2 regions of the Rhodomicrobium lacus genome follow, and region 1 is predicted to be linked to the other one. Evidence: riboswitches for the same ligand, from Rfam matches in the RefSeq annotation. Region 1 holds a riboswitch; the other holds the start of a gene.
The links. A riboswitch is a leader RNA that binds a small molecule or an ion and turns the genes downstream of it on or off. The one in region 1 is predicted to bind cobalamin.
Positions count from the first base shown of each region.

Region 1 (7,822 bases):
GCCCGACACGATCGATCTCGGCGCAAGTTCCACGATTTCCGAGCGCCTTTCGGGCGCCATCACAGTCATGCCGCCGATCATGATCCCGGCGCTGCCGAAATTGGCGAAACCGCACAGCGCATAGGTCATGATCATCTTCGAGCGCGGGCTCAGCGCGTCGGGAGGCAACCGCGCGAGGTCGAGATAGGCGGCGAACTCGTTCACGACGGTCTTTGTCGCCATCAGGCCCGCCGCCGTGTCGAGTTCGTTCGCACCGATACCGATGGCCCACAGCAGCGGTTTGAATACGAGCCCGAAAAGCTGTTGCAGCGTAATCGCTCCGCCGCCCGGAGAGGGAATGAGGCCCAGCCCGGCATTGACGAGATGAACGAGCGCCACGAAGACGATCAGCATCGCGATGATACTGGCGACGAGGAAAATGCCGTCGGTCGTGCCGCGCGTGATCGATTCGAGGGCGCTCGACGGCGGGTCGCTCTGTTCGAGCACCGCAGGCTCGCGCGCGCCCGCATCGAACGGCACCATGATCGCGGCGATGGCGAGCGCGGCGGGCGTCGAAATCACGGAGGCGATGAGGATGTTGCCGAGCGCGCCCGGAATGACGGGGCCGAGAAGCGAGGCATAGATCACCATCATGGTGCCGGCCACGCCCGCCATGCCGCAACTCATGAGCGCAAAAAGCTCGCCGCGCGACATCCGGTTGAGATAGGCGCGCACCAGAAGCGGCGCTTCCACCATGCCGACGAAAATGTGGACCGCCGCGCCGAGACCGAGCGCGCCGCCGATGCCGAGCGTGTTTCGCAGGATAAAGGCGAAGCCGCCGACGATACGCTGGAGGATGCCGAGGTAGAGCATGAGGCTCGCAAGCGCGCTGATGACGAGCACGAGGGGAAACGCCTTGAAAGCCAGAACGAAACTCGCGCCCGGCGTCACTTCGCTGAAGGGCAGGGGCGCGCCGCCGAGATAGCCGAAAACGAGCGCGGTCCCGGCGTCGGTCGCGGTCTGGAGAGTTCCGACGGCGTCGTTCAAGGTCGCGAAAACGGCTGTCGCCGGCGGAAACTCGATGCACAGCACGGCGAGGGCTGTTTGAAGCGCTATGCCGCCCGCGACGATGCGGAGGGGAAGACGCCAGCGATCTTCGCTAAGGCACCAGGCCACGGCCAGAAGCGTGGCAAGGCCCGCCAATCCATGCGCTACTTGCAAAATGCAGCCCCCGGCTTTTCCGGCTCGGTCTGCCGGACCGCGACGGCAATCCCGTGAAGGCCGCGCTTCGGTCTGGATTACACATTTGCTATTGGCGCGCAATCCTGTCCGAGCATTCCGGGCACTTCCTCGCAACGCGCTCGGTATCTAGCGAGTTGACGGCGGTCGACACGGGGTTCATCATCCGCTCGCCCGAGATGAGGAAGCCGGTGAAATTCCGGCGCGGTCGCGCCACTGTTAACGGTCCCCGAGCCGTGAGTCAGACCCTCAAATTTCTCGGCGTCATAACTCGAACGGGACGCGCAATCCCAAGGAGATATCATGACCGACATCGCCCACCGGCACGACGTCGCTGACGTGCCGAACCTTGTCATTCCGCTCAGCAGCATTCTTCCGTGGGCCATCTTCGGCGGCCTGATCGCGCTCCTTGCGATCTATTTCGTAGGCGCCGAACAGGGCGCGGTGGCGATCTTCGACGGCATGATGGTGCATGAAGCCGTCCATGACGCCCGCCATCTGCTTGGTTTCCCCTGCCACTGACGTCGGAGCGAAAATCACATGGCTGGTTCCTATCTCGCGCGCGGCATGCTCGCCGGGCTTCTCGCCGCGCTCGTCACTTTCCTTTTTGCCTATACGGTCGGCGAGCCGCCGGTCGATCAGGCCATTGCCTTTGAAGAACAGACCGCCAAGGCCGAGGCGGCCGCCAAAGAGGCACGCGGTGAGCCTGCTGCCGCAGAAGAACCCGAACTCGTGAGCCGCAAGGTCCAGAGTACGGCAGGGCTTCTCACCGGCCTCGTCGTGTTCGGAACCGCGCTCGGCGGGCTGTTCGGCATCGCCAACGCCTTCGCTCAGGGCCGTCTGGGGCGGCTCAGCCCGCGCGCGACGGCGGCATTCCTCGCGCTGGCAGGCTTTATCGTGCTCTATCTCGTGCCGCAGATGAAATATCCCGCCAACCCGCCCGCCGTGGGTTCGCCGGAAACGATCGGTATTCGCACCGCGCTCTATTTCGGCATGATGGCACTCTCGCTCGCAGTGGCGTTTGCCTCTCTGAGCCTCGGCAAGATCTTCGCCCATCGCCTCGGAGCGTGGAACGGTGCGCTTGTCGGCCTTGGCGTCTACGCGCTGGCCGTCATCGTTGCTCTGGAAGCGCTTCCCACTATCCAGGAAGTGCCGGAAAACTTCTCGGCGCAGACGCTGTGGCAGTTCCGGGCCGCGTCGATAGGAACGCAGGCACTCGTCTGGACGTTGATCGGCGCGTTTTTCGGGCTTTTCGCCGAACGCACCGTTGCCAGACGCATCGCGGCGAAGCCCGTGGCTGCATGAGGCGCATCGCCGATTACGGGGCGCTTCTGATGGCCGGGCTCGTCCCGGCCATTGTCTTTCTCGCGGTCGCGCCGGTCGCCGAGGCCCATAGAAAAAGCATCGGACCGACCGGGGGCATCTCCATCGAGAGCATCCCGCATGGGCAGATGGCTGTGATCGCGCGTCATCGCGCCGCGATTTTCGCGCTCGCCGACGCTCAGGTGAAGCCCGACGAAAAGCTCTGGCGTCTGCGCAACTATGCGGAAATCCAGTTTACAGCCTGCCTGTGGGGGCTCGCACCGTCGGCTCTCACCGACGAGGAAAGCCCCTTCAACGAATGCAGCCACGCCTATCTCGCGGCGACCATGGCCCTCCTCTCGCATATGGCGAGCCGGGACGGCGCGCGCGCGGAAACGAAGGCGCTCGCAGCGGCGGTCGAGCGCGATCTGCTGCTCGATGGAACCGGCGCGCTCTGCCAATGGTCCGGCGAGCCTTACAATACGGCGGATGTCGTCTGGCCCGAACTAGGCGCCATTCCTCGCCATGCGCCGACCGCGCTTGCTGCTGCGGGCCTGACGGCGGCGCTCATTGGCGGTGCTTGGGGATTGATGCTGCTGCTTCGGCGCATCGCGTCGAGGGATGCCTGAAGCGTTTTTTTCGCGTCGACGTTCGGTGAAGGGAGATAGTGGAGCGCCTCCGTTTCGATAAAGGCGCCCCATTCTGAGTGCGGCTACGCCGGATGCGCGCCGGTGCGAACGATGGTACCGACATGCTCGCCGCGCAGCGCTGCGGTGAGCCGCCCCGGCACGAGCCCGTTCACGATCTGCACGCGCTCGATGTGACGCGCGGTGGCCATCACCTCAAGCAGCGCGCGGTCGAACGGAAGTGTGCCCTCGTGCTTTGCGAGATCGGCGGCGCTCGTCTCCTTCAGGAGCTTCGCCCTTTTCCCGTCGGGGCCGTTCGGGTCGGTGGTGTAAACCCCGTCCACATCCTCCACGATCGTGAGGCCAGCCGCGCCGAGCGCGTCGGCGAGCAGGAACGCGCCCGTGTCGGCCCGATGGGGCGGAATGCGCGAGCCCGGAAACTCGTGGTTATGATAGGGCGGGAAGGCGCTGCCCACCACGGCACGGGCGGCCGAAAGGTGGATGGCGAGCTGGTCTGCCATGGTCGGATGCTCGATATAGGAGACGCCCTCAGGCGCGAGCAGCGACGCGAGGATGTGGCCGTTCTGGCCCGCCTCGCTTGCGGCGAGTGGCGCAAGAGAGCCGACGGGAAGACCGAGGTCCAGCCCCACGCCATAGAGATGGCGCGCGCGGATACCGGCGCCGGTCAGGATTAGGAGACGATGCTCCGGCAGCAGTTTCCGCAACTCGTCCACGATGGGCAGGATCGCCTCGTGGCCGCGGTCCAGGATAGAGCGGCCGCCGATCTTGACGACCTGCAGCCACGGCAGGATGCGGATGGGGCGCACGCCCGCGACGGGGGCGGTAAGCTGGCCGTCGAGGAGCGTCTGGCGTGCGAGCGGCGAGGCGACGTGTTTGATGGTGTTGGCAGACATTTCGGTGATCCCTTAGCTCGCAGTGATGATGGTGCCGACGTGTTCGCCGGCGAGGGCGCGCGTCAGGTTGCCGGCGACGAGGCCGTTGATGACCTGTACCTCGCGAACGTGCTTCGCCGATTTGAGCAGGTCGAGCATCGGGAATTCGAGGATCGAGTCGTGCAGCCCCTTGGCCTTCATCTCGTCGACCGATATCTTCGGGATGAAGGTGGCGTTCTTCGAAGTCTTCGGGTTTTCGGTGTAGAGGCCGTTTTCGTCCTTAACGAAGATCATCGCTTTCGTTCCGAACTGCTCGGCAACGAGGAAGCAACCTGCGTCGGTGCGATACGGCGGAATGACGGTATCGGCGGCAGGGCGCACCCATAGTCCGTAGGGCGGCATGCCGGAGAAAACCACGGCGTTCACCTCGGCCAGGTAGAGCGGCACAGCCGAGAGCCCCGCGTTGCTGACCGTGGAAATGCCATGCTTGGCGAGCAGCTGCCCGATCATTTCGGCGTTCTGGCTCGCGACCGATGCGCCGAGCTGTGAAAGCACGCCAGCCGGAAGGTTGAGCCCCGCCGCGATCGAATAGAGGTGTCGGGCGCGCGTGCCGGCGCCGGTGCCGATCAGCAGTTTGTGCGCCTTGCGGACGGCCACGATTTCTTCGACAAGCGGATAGACCGCCGAGCGGCCCCGGTCGATGACGCTCTGACCGCCGATCTTGATCACGGTGGCTTCGGGCAGAATCCGGTAATCTGCCGCCTTCTCCGCCGCAGACAGAAGGTCCGGATCTGTCAGCGAGCGCTGCATGAGGAGCGTCTCAAGCTCTGATGTCGTATTGGCCATTGGGGTGCCTTTTCGTAGTTTTTATGTATTTCCACTTTTGCTTTGCCTGGGTTGATATGATATTTGGCACCGCTTCAGCAATATACGAAAATAGTGCGTATTCCACGGCGTCCGGAAGAAACGGCAAAGAAGATCAAAATTCAGCGCGTTTCATCAATCGTTCGCATCAGGCGGCAGGCGAATTCAACATTCCATTGAACCGGAAGTTTCATCGGGAGGGTGCTTTCCGCTTTAAGTGCCGACAAGGCCCTGTTTCTGCTGGTAAAATGCGATCAGTCCGTCCGAGGGCGGTGCACGCACAAAGAGACGTGATGGCCTGAAGGGAAGCCGGAATGTTTCGCCCTGCGGAATCGCGCATTCTGCGGTATTATTTTCCGCATCCGAAATTTTCGCACCAAAGCCATGTCCGACTTTCTGACCACCCGTGAACTCGCCGTGCTGCTGCGGGTGAAAGAGCGCAAGGTTTACGAGCTTGCGGCCGCTGGAACGCTGCCGGTCCGGCGCGTGACCGGAAAGCTCCTGTTTCCGCGCGAGGAAATAGAAACATGGCTCGGCACCAGAAGCGGCGAGACCCCCGTCGTGGCTTCGGTCAATGGCAGGGAATCCGCCAGGCCCGCTGTGGTTGTCGGCAGCCACGATCCTCTGCTGGAATGGGCATTACGGGAATCGCGCTCGGGCATCGCGACGTTTCTCGACGGTGCGCTCGACGGTCTCGACCGCGCGGCGGCCGGCGAGTGCGTCGCCGCCGGATTGCATATTCCGGAAGCGTCCGGCTGGAATGTCGCCTCGGTCGCAGATCGCTTCGGCAAGGAACCGTGGGTGTTGATCGAATGGGCGCGCCGCACGCGCGGGCTTGTCATGCGGACCGATCTTGCGAGGAAGCCGCGCTCATTGCGCGACGCGAAGGGGCTCCGACTTCTTTGCCGCCAGCCGGAAGCGGGAAGCGAGCTGATTTTCAGTCAGCTGCTCGCTTGCGAAAAGCTGCGACCGCAAGACTTCAACCTCGTCGGGATGGAGCGGTCGGAATCCGATCTTGTTTCAGCCATCGCGGCGAATCCAGAAATTTCTGAAGTTTTGCGCACTTCCTGCGTTCCATGCGAAAGCCGAAGACCTCGGCGGCTACGACATATCCGGCTTCGGGACGGTCCATTTCAACGGAAGCTGAGCGCCGGCAAGGTCAGCCTCGCAGCAGGGGGGCGTGCCAAGCAATTTTCCGCGATCAGCCCGGATTTCCGAAAAGGGGAGCGAATAAAAAGTCCGTCTCGCCGATGCTCTGCACTGAGAATCCTGTTCCAAAAATAAGCCAAATATTAGCATGACGATAGATGTCGAAACCGGCGTTTGCCAATTTCTTGGCAAAGATATGCTGGATGCAAGACACGCGCGCTCATATAAATCCATCTATACCCGTTGCCGCCGGGCGTGGCCCGGCCTTCCGGTCCGTTATTCCGCCAGACACCATAAAAGCTGGAGCAATTCTTTGCCAAGAACGCCCTTCGCTGCCGTGATCGCATTTGCGGTCCTCGCCTTCTCGACACCAACCTTCGCGCAGACGACGATCTTCAACGTCTCCTACGATGTGACGCGCGAGCTTTACAAGGAGATCAACCCCGCGTTCGAGGCCGACTGGAAGGCGAAGAGCGGAGAAGCTGTCACGGTGAAACAATCGCATGGCGGGTCGAGCAAGCAGGCGCTTTCCGTCCTCAATGGCCTCGAAGCCGACGTCGTTACCATGAACCAGTCTCCCGACATCGACGTCATCGCCGACAAGGGCATCATCGCCAAGGATTGGCGCGACCGCTTCCCGTTCAAGGCTAGCCCCTATACGACCACCACCGTTTTCGTCGTGCGCAAGGGGAACCCGAAAGCCATCAAGGACTGGGACGACCTGACGAAAAAAGGGCTTCAGGTCATTGTGCCGAACCCGAAGACTTCGGGTAATGGCCGCTATACGTATCTCTCGGCATGGGGCTATTCCCTCCAGAAAGGCGGGGATGCCGCCGCCGCGAAGGATTTCGTCACGCGGCTGTTTGCGAACGTGCCCGTGCTCGACGGCGGCGGACGCGGTGCGACGACGACCTTCACGCAGAACCAGATCGGCGATGTTCTGATCACCTTCGAGAGCGAAGCCCTGGCGCTCGCCCGAGAGATCGGCGAGGACAAGTTCGACATCGTGTATCCGTCGATCAGCATCGAGGCCGAGCCGCCGGTGGCGGTCGTCGATTCGGTCGTCGACAGACGCGGCACGCGAAAGCAAGCGACAGCCTATCTCGAATTCCTGTTCTCACCGCAGGGGCAGGAGATCATCGCGAACCGCGATTTTCGCCCGCGCGATGCTGAGGTTGCCGCGAAACATGCGAGCCGTTTCCCGGCGCTGAAAACATTCACGGTTGAGGGGCTTCTCGGCGGCTGGGAAAAAGCACAGAAAGAGCACTTCGGCGAAGGCGGCGTCTTCGATCAGATCTTCCAGAAGTAAAAAGAGACAAGCGCGAGGGCGGACAGAAGGCTCGCTTCTCCGCCCTCGTCCCCACCAGAAGCGCTTTACTCCTCCAGTACGACGGCGCACGAGCGCGCGGCGACATGCACGCACTGCCCGGGCTCGATATCGAGCAATGCGGTTGTCAGCACCTCGAAGGTGGTCTCGCCCACGCGTACGAATGCCGACGCGTCGTGTCCCTTGAACACGAGGCTCGCGACGGTGGCGGGCACGCCTTCGCCACCCCCGGGCGCAATGCGGATCGATTCGGGGCGCAGCGACAGCCGCACGTGGCCGCTTGCGGGCCGGTCGAGGCTCACGCGCCCGAGCGGCGTTTCGGCAATCGCCCCGTTCGCGACGCCATCGAGGAGATTTGTCGAACCGAGAAAGCCCGCGACGAAGGCGTTAGCCGGGCGAAAATAAAGATCCTTCGGCAGGCCCGTCTGTTCGACGCGCCCCTG
Region 1 covers NZ_RZNF01000004.1:205,489-213,310, reverse strand. Annotated here, with positions in the region: gene EK416_RS07230 (NupC/NupG family nucleoside CNT transporter) at 1-1,203, opposite strand, end outside; cobalamin riboswitch at 1,343-1,483, shown strand; gene EK416_RS07225 (CbtB domain-containing protein) at 1,522-1,740, shown strand; gene EK416_RS07220 (CbtA family protein) at 1,759-2,523, shown strand; gene EK416_RS07215 (hypothetical protein) at 2,520-3,149, shown strand; gene EK416_RS07210 (amino acid kinase family protein) at 3,233-4,060, opposite strand; gene EK416_RS07205 (amino acid kinase family protein) at 4,073-4,885, opposite strand; partial or broken gene EK416_RS18175 (helix-turn-helix domain-containing protein) at 5,288-5,383, shown strand; gene EK416_RS07200 (substrate-binding domain-containing protein) at 5,504-6,187, shown strand; gene EK416_RS07195 (sulfate ABC transporter substrate-binding protein) at 6,366-7,361, shown strand; gene EK416_RS07190 (ABC transporter ATP-binding protein) at 7,427-7,822, opposite strand, start outside.

Region 2 (7,822 bases), on a different contig from region 1:
CGGTAGAGCGGAAGCAGGTCTTCGTCGCGCAGGATGTCGGTCACGCGGGTGTTGATACCCCAGAGCACCGGCAGATTGCGGGCGATGAGTTCTTCGCAGAACGCCACGAACGCCTTGCGGTTGATCGTCGGCTCTTCGTCGGCGAGGATGAAGAAGCCCACATTGTGGTCGCGATACAGCGACTCGATTTCGTCGACGACGAGCTTCGGCTTTCTCACGCGATAATCGCGCCAGAACTTCCACTGCGAGCAGAAGGAGCAGGTGAACGGACAGCCGCGCGCCATGTTCGGCGTGGCGACGCGCGTGTTCATCGGGATGTAGTGATACTTCGTCCAGTCGAGGATGGACCAGTCGGCGACGATGGTGTCGACGTCGCGGATCGGCGGCTCGGCCGGGGTGGCGATGACTTTCGAGCCTTCCTGATAGGCGATGCCGTGGACCTGGCCGCGGCTGTCGGGCCATTCGCCCTTGTCGACCGCCTTCACGAGGTTCAGCATCACCGCTTCGCCTTCGCCGCGGATGATGGCGTCGATCCACGGGGCTTCGTGCAGGATCTGGGAATACATGAACGTGCCGTGGATGCCGCCCAGCACCGTCACCACGTTCGGGTGAACTTCCTTGGCGATCTGCAGCGCGCGCTCGGCCTTGTAGATGGACGGCGTAATGGCCGTCGAGCCGACGATGTCGGGCTTTTCCTCGGCGAGGATCGCGCGAAGTTCATCTTCGGTGAGGTTATCCGTCATCGCGTCGATGAAGCGGATGTCGGAATAACCGCCCGCCTTCAGATAACCGGCGAGGTAGGCCACCCACGAGGGGGACCATCGGCCCGCGATTTCGGCGCCGCCCGAATGATAGTTTGGATGGATAAGTACAATCCGCATGCATCGCCTCCTTGGGGGGCCGCTGTCCCGTCAACGCCTTTTGATGAGTGTGATGATGTCGCGGGGTGGACAAAGCCGGAAGCGTGAGCTACGCCATGATCCGATAGGGGCCGTCGTCCGGATATGCCGCACCGACATCAGCAACGCTCCTCAGAAAGCGTCGGCGATTCCGCGACAAATCAGAAACCGGCCGGTAGAGTTGAAGGTCATCATAGCTTCTGAACCACCCTCCAGCGGATTCGGTCTGTTCCAATGGCCGGTAATAGCTTGGCAAACTTGCCACTTCGCGGCAGATATTTACCTGCGCGAACAAAGCCAAGTATCCACCCTTCTTTTATGAGGTTGGAGTGTCAGCCTTATTACCTATTATCTTCGACGATTAAGACCATCGAAGCACCATCAAACTCGACTTATTGCACCCGCTTGAGACGAATGCAAGCGGCCTTTCGCGGCGCTTTGCGCGGCGTTCTGACCCGATGCGCGTTGAATCTCACCGTGAAAACTCAGGCGTGGCTTTACTTGCCTCAAGCGCCGAAACCTGAGCGGCGAGGCTGTCGAGCGCATCCGCCAGCATCGGTCCGCCGCATGTCGTGAGCGGCTCGGGAATCACGATGCGGCGCGCGAGCGGATACAGCTTTTGCAGCGCAGGGTGCACCAGCAGCGCTTCGCCCTGATCGCGCGGGCTATCACGAACATTTGTGACGAGAATGAAATCGGGCCGCGTCATCACGATGGCCTCCAGCGACGCGAAACCGCCATGCGACAGGCCCATGTCTCCGGCGGCGTTCACGAGACCGGCGGCGGCCAGAAGGGACGTTGTCATCGATTCCCCCCCGAACACCCAGCCGCGCCGCGAAACGGCCAGCACCCGCGAATGCACGCGCGACGCCGCGGCGCGGGCGCGAAGCAAAGCGGCGTCGATCCGCGCGATGTGCGGTTCCGCGCGGTCTGGATGGCCGACGAGCGCGGCCATGCGCCGAATTTGCAGTTTCGCGTCGTTGATGGAGCGGGCGACATCGAACTCCGCGACCGGCACACCCTTCGCTTTCAATATCTGACGCGTGGCAAGCCGCGTGAAGCGCCCGGCGAGCACGAGGTCCGGTTCTGCGATAAGGGCATCCTCCGCCGTGCCGGACAATTTCGGGAAAGCGCGCGCTTCCATCGCCAGCCAGCTTTGCGAGGCGTCGCGCGAATAGGGGCTAAGTCCGGCGATCTGATCGCTGTCCGCGAGCGTGAGAAGAAGCTGGTCGGTACAGAGATTGATGGACACGATGCGGCGCGGCGAATCGGCGGCGGCGACAGCGACGGCGAGCGAGGCAAACAGCATCATGCAGGCGGCGGCGAAGCGGATCACGGCGCGACCCACGGAACGAGCACGGGCGCGCCGTCATGCTCCGCCCGGAAGGCACCGATATGGAACGCGTGCGCCAGCATCTCGGGCGACAACGCGACGGCGGGCGCCCCGGATTCGATCAGCCGTCCGTCTTTCATGACCAGCACGCGGTCCGCAAACCGCGCGGCAAGGCCGAGATCGTGCGTCACCACCAGCACGAGCGCACCGCCGAGCGCCGTGTCCCGAAGCAGCGCCATCACGTCGAGCTGATAGCGCGGGTCGAGGGACGCGATGGGCTCGTCCGCCAGCACGACCGGCGCTTCGACCGCCAGCATACGGGCGAGCGCCACGCGGGCCTTCTCGCCGCCGGACAACTCGGTGACGGGGCGGTCGGCGAGCGCGCCCAGATCGGCGGCGGCGATGGCACGCGCGACGGCTTCGGCGTCGCGGGCCGGGAGATTCGCGGGATCGGTCGCGCCATGCGGATAGCGGCCGAGCGCCACCACATCGCGCACCGGCAGCGGCCAATGCACCGCGTGGCCTTGCGGCAGATACGCGAAGCGAAGGGCGCGCTCGCGGATCGGCAGCGCCGCCGCGTCGCCGCCGCCCGCCCGGATTTCCCCGCGCGACGGCACGAGCCCCGCGAGCGCGCGGAGCAGCGTCGTCTTGCCCGCGCCGTTCGGGCCGATCACGGCGGCGAGGCAGCCGCGCGGCAGGTCGAACGACACATCCGCGATGAGGTCGCGCGCGCCGAGCCGGACACCGAGACCGCGCGCCGAGAGATAAGCCGCGCTCATGAGAGGCCGCCCGTCAGTGCGCGGCGGTCGCGCACGATCAGATAAAGAAAGAAAGGAACGCCGATGATCGCCGTCAGCACGCCGACTTTTATGTCGGTCGTCGACGGAATGAGGCGCACGGCGATGTCGGCGGCAAGAAGCAACGCCGCGCCGATGGCCGCGCTCGGCAGCAGCAGCCGCGCGGGGTCGTGGCCGACGAGCGGGCGCGCGAGATGCGGCGCGACCAGGCCGATAAAGCCGATGGTTCCCGAAACCGCCACCGCGCCGCCGACACCGAGCGCCACGCCCGCGATCACCGCGAGCCGGAGCCGCGCCACATCCACGCCGAGGCTTTGCGCCGCCTCTTCGCCGAGGCTCAGCGTCCGAAGCGCGTTCCTGTTGGCGAGCAGGATCGCCGCGCCCCCAAGGATGAAGGGAAGCGCCAGCGCCACATGCTGGAAACTCCGGTCTTCGAGCGAGCCAAGCAGCCAGAAGGTGATTTCGAGCGCGGCGTAAGGATTCGGGGCGAGGTTCACCGCGAGCGCGGTTCCCGCGCCCGCGAGAGCCGAAAGCGCGAGGCCAGCGAGGATGAGGATCAGAAGGTTTGCGTTGCGGCCCGCCACTGCGAGCAGCACGAAAACCGACGCGAACGCCGCCGCGATCGCCGCCACCGGCAGGGCGAAAGACAGCGCATCGGCGAGTCCCGTTGCGATCACGACGACCGCGCCGAACGCCGCAGCCTGCGGCGCGCCGAACAGCGCGGGCGAGGCCAGCGGGTTGCGCAACAGCCCTTGCAGCGCCGCGCCGGAAAGCCCGAGGATCGCGCCGATGGCGAGCGCCAGCACCGCGCGCGGCAGGCGGATTTCCTGCACGATGATACGTTGCGGCTCGGTCCCTGCGCCGAACAGCGCCGCCGTAACCGTATCGGGCGAAAGCGCGACCGGCCCCGCGCCGAGCGAAAGCACGGCCAGCAGCGCCGCCACCGCGAAGAGCGCCAGCATCGTCACCGGCCACTTGCGGCGCGGCGCGAGCACGGCCGCTTTTACGGCCGAATCCGTATGGGGAACCTGTAAAATGACATCCTCCGCCGACCCGCCGTCGCACGTTGCGTGTCCAGAGCGTTTCATGCGACGGAGGCCGCTTGCACGCGTCGAGACAACAGTTACAGCGCCGGCCGGTCTCCTGGCTCGCGGGTCGTGGCCGCCATCGCCTTCCCGAACGCACGCGTTCAGTGGCTTCGATGACGGCTCGCCGCTTACAGTTGCGGGGGAAGCCGCGGAATCGGGATCGAGCGTCCCTCACCGCGTTCCCGTTTCACCCGCTTGCGCGGGCACCGGCGCTCGATGCGGCCTATCATAAAGCCAAAGCGACGGCAATGCGACGGGCTTCCCGTCGCGTGCGATCAGGCGAGCCGCATATGGCTTGTGCGTGGCACGGCGGCGGGGCTCCAATGCCCGACCCCGTGGCGGAGAATTTCCGCGCAGGGCGCAGGCGGCATCTCCGGCGGCACGTCCTGCCCGAGAAAGGCGAGTGCCCGCCACAGTAGGCGGCTATCGGCGGGGGTCGGCAGTTCCTTCGCGTGCGTCTGCTTGGAAAGCTTGCTGCCATCGGCGTTGAGCGCGAGCGGCAGATGCATGTATCGCGGCTCGGGCAGGCCGAGCAGCCGTTGCAGCACGATCTGCCGCGCGGTGTTGTCGAGGAGATCGGCGCCGCGCACGACATCGGTCACAGCCTGAAAGGCATCGTCGACCACCACGGCGAGTTGATAGGCGAACAGCCCGTCGCGGCGCAGCACCACGAAATCGCCCACGGTCGCAGCGACGTCCTCGCGCTGCGGACCGAACACGCGATCGGCGAAGTCCACGACGCCAGCGGGAACGCGGAGGCGCACGGCGGCATCGTCGCGCGGCGCCGTGAAGGCGTGGCATGTGCCGGGATAGACCGCGCCGCCGATCCGGGCGAGATCGGCCCGTGAGCAGCGGCACCAGAAGACGTTTCCCGCGCGCCTGAGCGTTTCGAGCGCGTGCGCGTAGGCATCGAGCCTCCCGCTCTGAAACAACACGTCGCCGTCCCACTCGAAACCGTAAGCCCCAAGTTGCGCGAGGATGCGCGCCGCCGCCCCCGGCATCTCGCGCGGCGGGTCGATGTCTTCCATCCGCACGAGCCAGCGTCCGCCCGCAGCGCGCGCATCGCAATAGCTCGCGACGGCGGCGACGAGCGAGCCGAAATGCAAGGGCCCCGTGGGCGAGGGCGCGAAGCGGCCGATATGGGTCATGCCGCAACCCGTCGCGCTCGACTAATTAGCGAAAGGTTCCGCGCCTTGATTGAGAATAGATAGGTATCTATCATAAACGAATATTTTATGTCGTCCCTTTCCTGTGGCTTCTTTTGTGATGCCAAGACTTTCAAGAGCGTTCAAGGCGCGCAACACGGTTGGAAGCGCAAGATCGCAGTCATCCTTTATTCGGGTTGTGTTCGTGACGGGATACCTCTTCATGAAGTCATACACAGTGAACACACTTGCTGCGTGTCTGCCTGAGTTGACTATTCTCTCCTTATCTTTCGCAAACAAAGCAAGAATATTTTTTGCCGTGTCTGTAGCTTGATTTGCCGTTTCGGCCACGCCCACAAGAAAGAACCTGACCCAATCTTCCAAATTTCCGGTTTCCCTCACAGATTGAAGAAGACCATAATATTTTTCTCTATTGGTTTTGAAATACAAACTAAGATACAACAATGGCTGCTTGAGAATTCCTTTCTCGCACAAGATGAAAGTAATGAGAAGGCGGCCAAGCCGCCCGTTTCCGTCGAGGAAGGGATGGATCGTCTCAAATTGCACATGCGCCATCGCGGCTTTTACGAGCACGGGAAGGGCAGCTTTCTCGTCGTGCAAAAATTTCTCGAATTCGCCGAGCACTTCCATCAAGCGTTCCGGAGGCGGGGGAACGAAAGCCGCGTTGCCCGGTCTGGATCCGCCGATCCAATTTTGTGAAGTTCGAAACTCACCTGGCATTTTGTGCCCGCCACGCGAGTTGTTCATCAGCTTTCCGTGAATTTCTCTGATCAGGCGGAGCGATAGCGGTAGCTCTTTCAGACGCTCCAAACCATATGACATGGCTTCCACATAACAGGAAACTTCCGTCACGTCGTCTATAGGCACACCCGGCGCATCGGTCGTCTCAAAGAGCAAGAGATCGGAAAGAGAAGACTGCGTCCCTTCGATCTGAGAAGACAGCACAGCTTCTTTTCTGACGTACATGTAAATAAAAAGGGAGGGGTCAGGCAAAATCATGCTCATGCCGTCGAGCCTGCCGAGCGCAACGCTGGCTTGATCGAGCAGAGGAAAAAGTTCGTTCATCTCCAGAGGGGGATTTGGTGGCAGAGGATTCGGAACGTAGGAATTGTAATATTCCCCACCGACACCGGAAGACTTTACATATTGCCCAACGCGTCCGCTGGCTTGAGCCATCGATTCCCCTGCTAACGAAAAAAGGCATTTTCGTTCGTCGAATCACACTAACTAACATGATTGAGAGTTGCAAGAAGACATCTAACGATAACAGCGCTTTTTGTTATTATCACCGCACTTCCTGGGATAAATCACGATAACCCCTTTGCTCGGGAATCAAAAAAGCCCAAGTGAATGTTCGTCGTCGCCAGCGGCTCGTCTGTCATCGCCCGCAGCCGCTCCTGTGACACCCGAAAGGCCATGGCATGGAACCGAAAGACACTACGACCAACGAAGGCTTCAAGGGCTTCACCAACCAGGCGTGCCCGTTCTTGCCGTGTCACAAAGGCGTTCGCGGCAAGTTCAATTGCCTGTTTTGCTATTGCCCGCTTATCGCCTATGAATGCCCTGGCCCGTACATCGTCTATACCGACGCGAACGGAATGCGGCGAAAGGATTGCTCGAATTGCACCCTGCCGCATAACGGCTATCGCGGAAGCTGGAACTTCATCCAGAAGTGGCTGAAGAAACCGGAGATCTGGGACGGGCACGATCAGACGCGCGAATTCCGGCTGAAAGCGCCGCCGGTAGAAAACGAAACAGACGAATGACCGCCGACACGATCCCCGCACAGGCCGCCGAACTCATCGCCCGCATCGCCTATCAGCCCGCGCCCGAGGGACTGCCGCGCCGCGCCCGCTCGATCATGATCCAGGGCACGGCGTCGGACGTCGGCAAGAGCATGGTCGTCGCGGGGCTGTGCCGGGCGTATGCGCGGCGCGGCCTCGTGGTGCGTCCGTTCAAGGCGCAGAACATGTCGAACAACGCCGCCGTGGCCGCAGACAGCGACCTGCCGCCCGGCCCAGATGGCGAGATCGTTTACGGTGAGATCGGCCGCGCGCAGGCGATGCAGGCGCGCGCAGCGAAGGCCGCCCCGTCGATCCACATGAACCCCGTGCTTTTGAAGCCGCAGACGGATATCGGCTCGCAGGTCGTTCTGCGCGGGCGCGTGCTCGGCAATTGCCCGGCGCGGATCTATCATCACATGCGCCAGAAGATGATGCCTGCCGTGATCGACAGTCTCGACCGGCTCCGCGCCGAGGCCGATCTCGTCATCGTGGAGGGCGCGGGCAGCGGCGCGGAAATCTATCTTCGCAACTCCGACATCACGAACATGCACCTCGCCGAAGCGGGCGGCCTGCCGGTGGTGATCCTGTCGGACATCGACCGGGGCGGCACGATGGCGGCCATCGTCGGCAGCCATCTGCTTCTGTCCGAGGCCGACCGCGCGCGGGTGAAAGGCTACATCGTCAACAAGTTTCGCGGCGATTTCTCGCTTTTCGAGCCGGGCGTGAAAACCATCACCGAAGCCACGGGGTGGCCC
Region 2 covers NZ_RZNF01000012.1:1,360,152-1,367,973, forward strand. Annotated here, with positions in the region: gene bchE (magnesium-protoporphyrin IX monomethyl ester anaerobic oxidative cyclase) at 1-881, opposite strand, end outside; gene EK416_RS15620 (ABC transporter substrate-binding protein) at 1,372-2,235, opposite strand; gene EK416_RS15625 (ABC transporter ATP-binding protein) at 2,232-3,011, opposite strand; gene EK416_RS15630 (FecCD family ABC transporter permease) at 3,008-3,991, opposite strand; cobalamin riboswitch at 4,146-4,343, opposite strand; gene gluQRS (tRNA glutamyl-Q(34) synthetase GluQRS) at 4,393-5,265, opposite strand; gene EK416_RS15640 (Fic family protein) at 5,287-6,459, opposite strand; gene EK416_RS15645 (cysteine-rich small domain-containing protein) at 6,705-7,049, shown strand; gene EK416_RS15650 (cobyric acid synthase) at 7,046-7,822, shown strand, end outside.
Region 2: another riboswitch for cobalamin. It lies ahead of EK416_RS15630 (FecCD family ABC transporter permease); the one in region 1 lies ahead of EK416_RS07225 (CbtB domain-containing protein).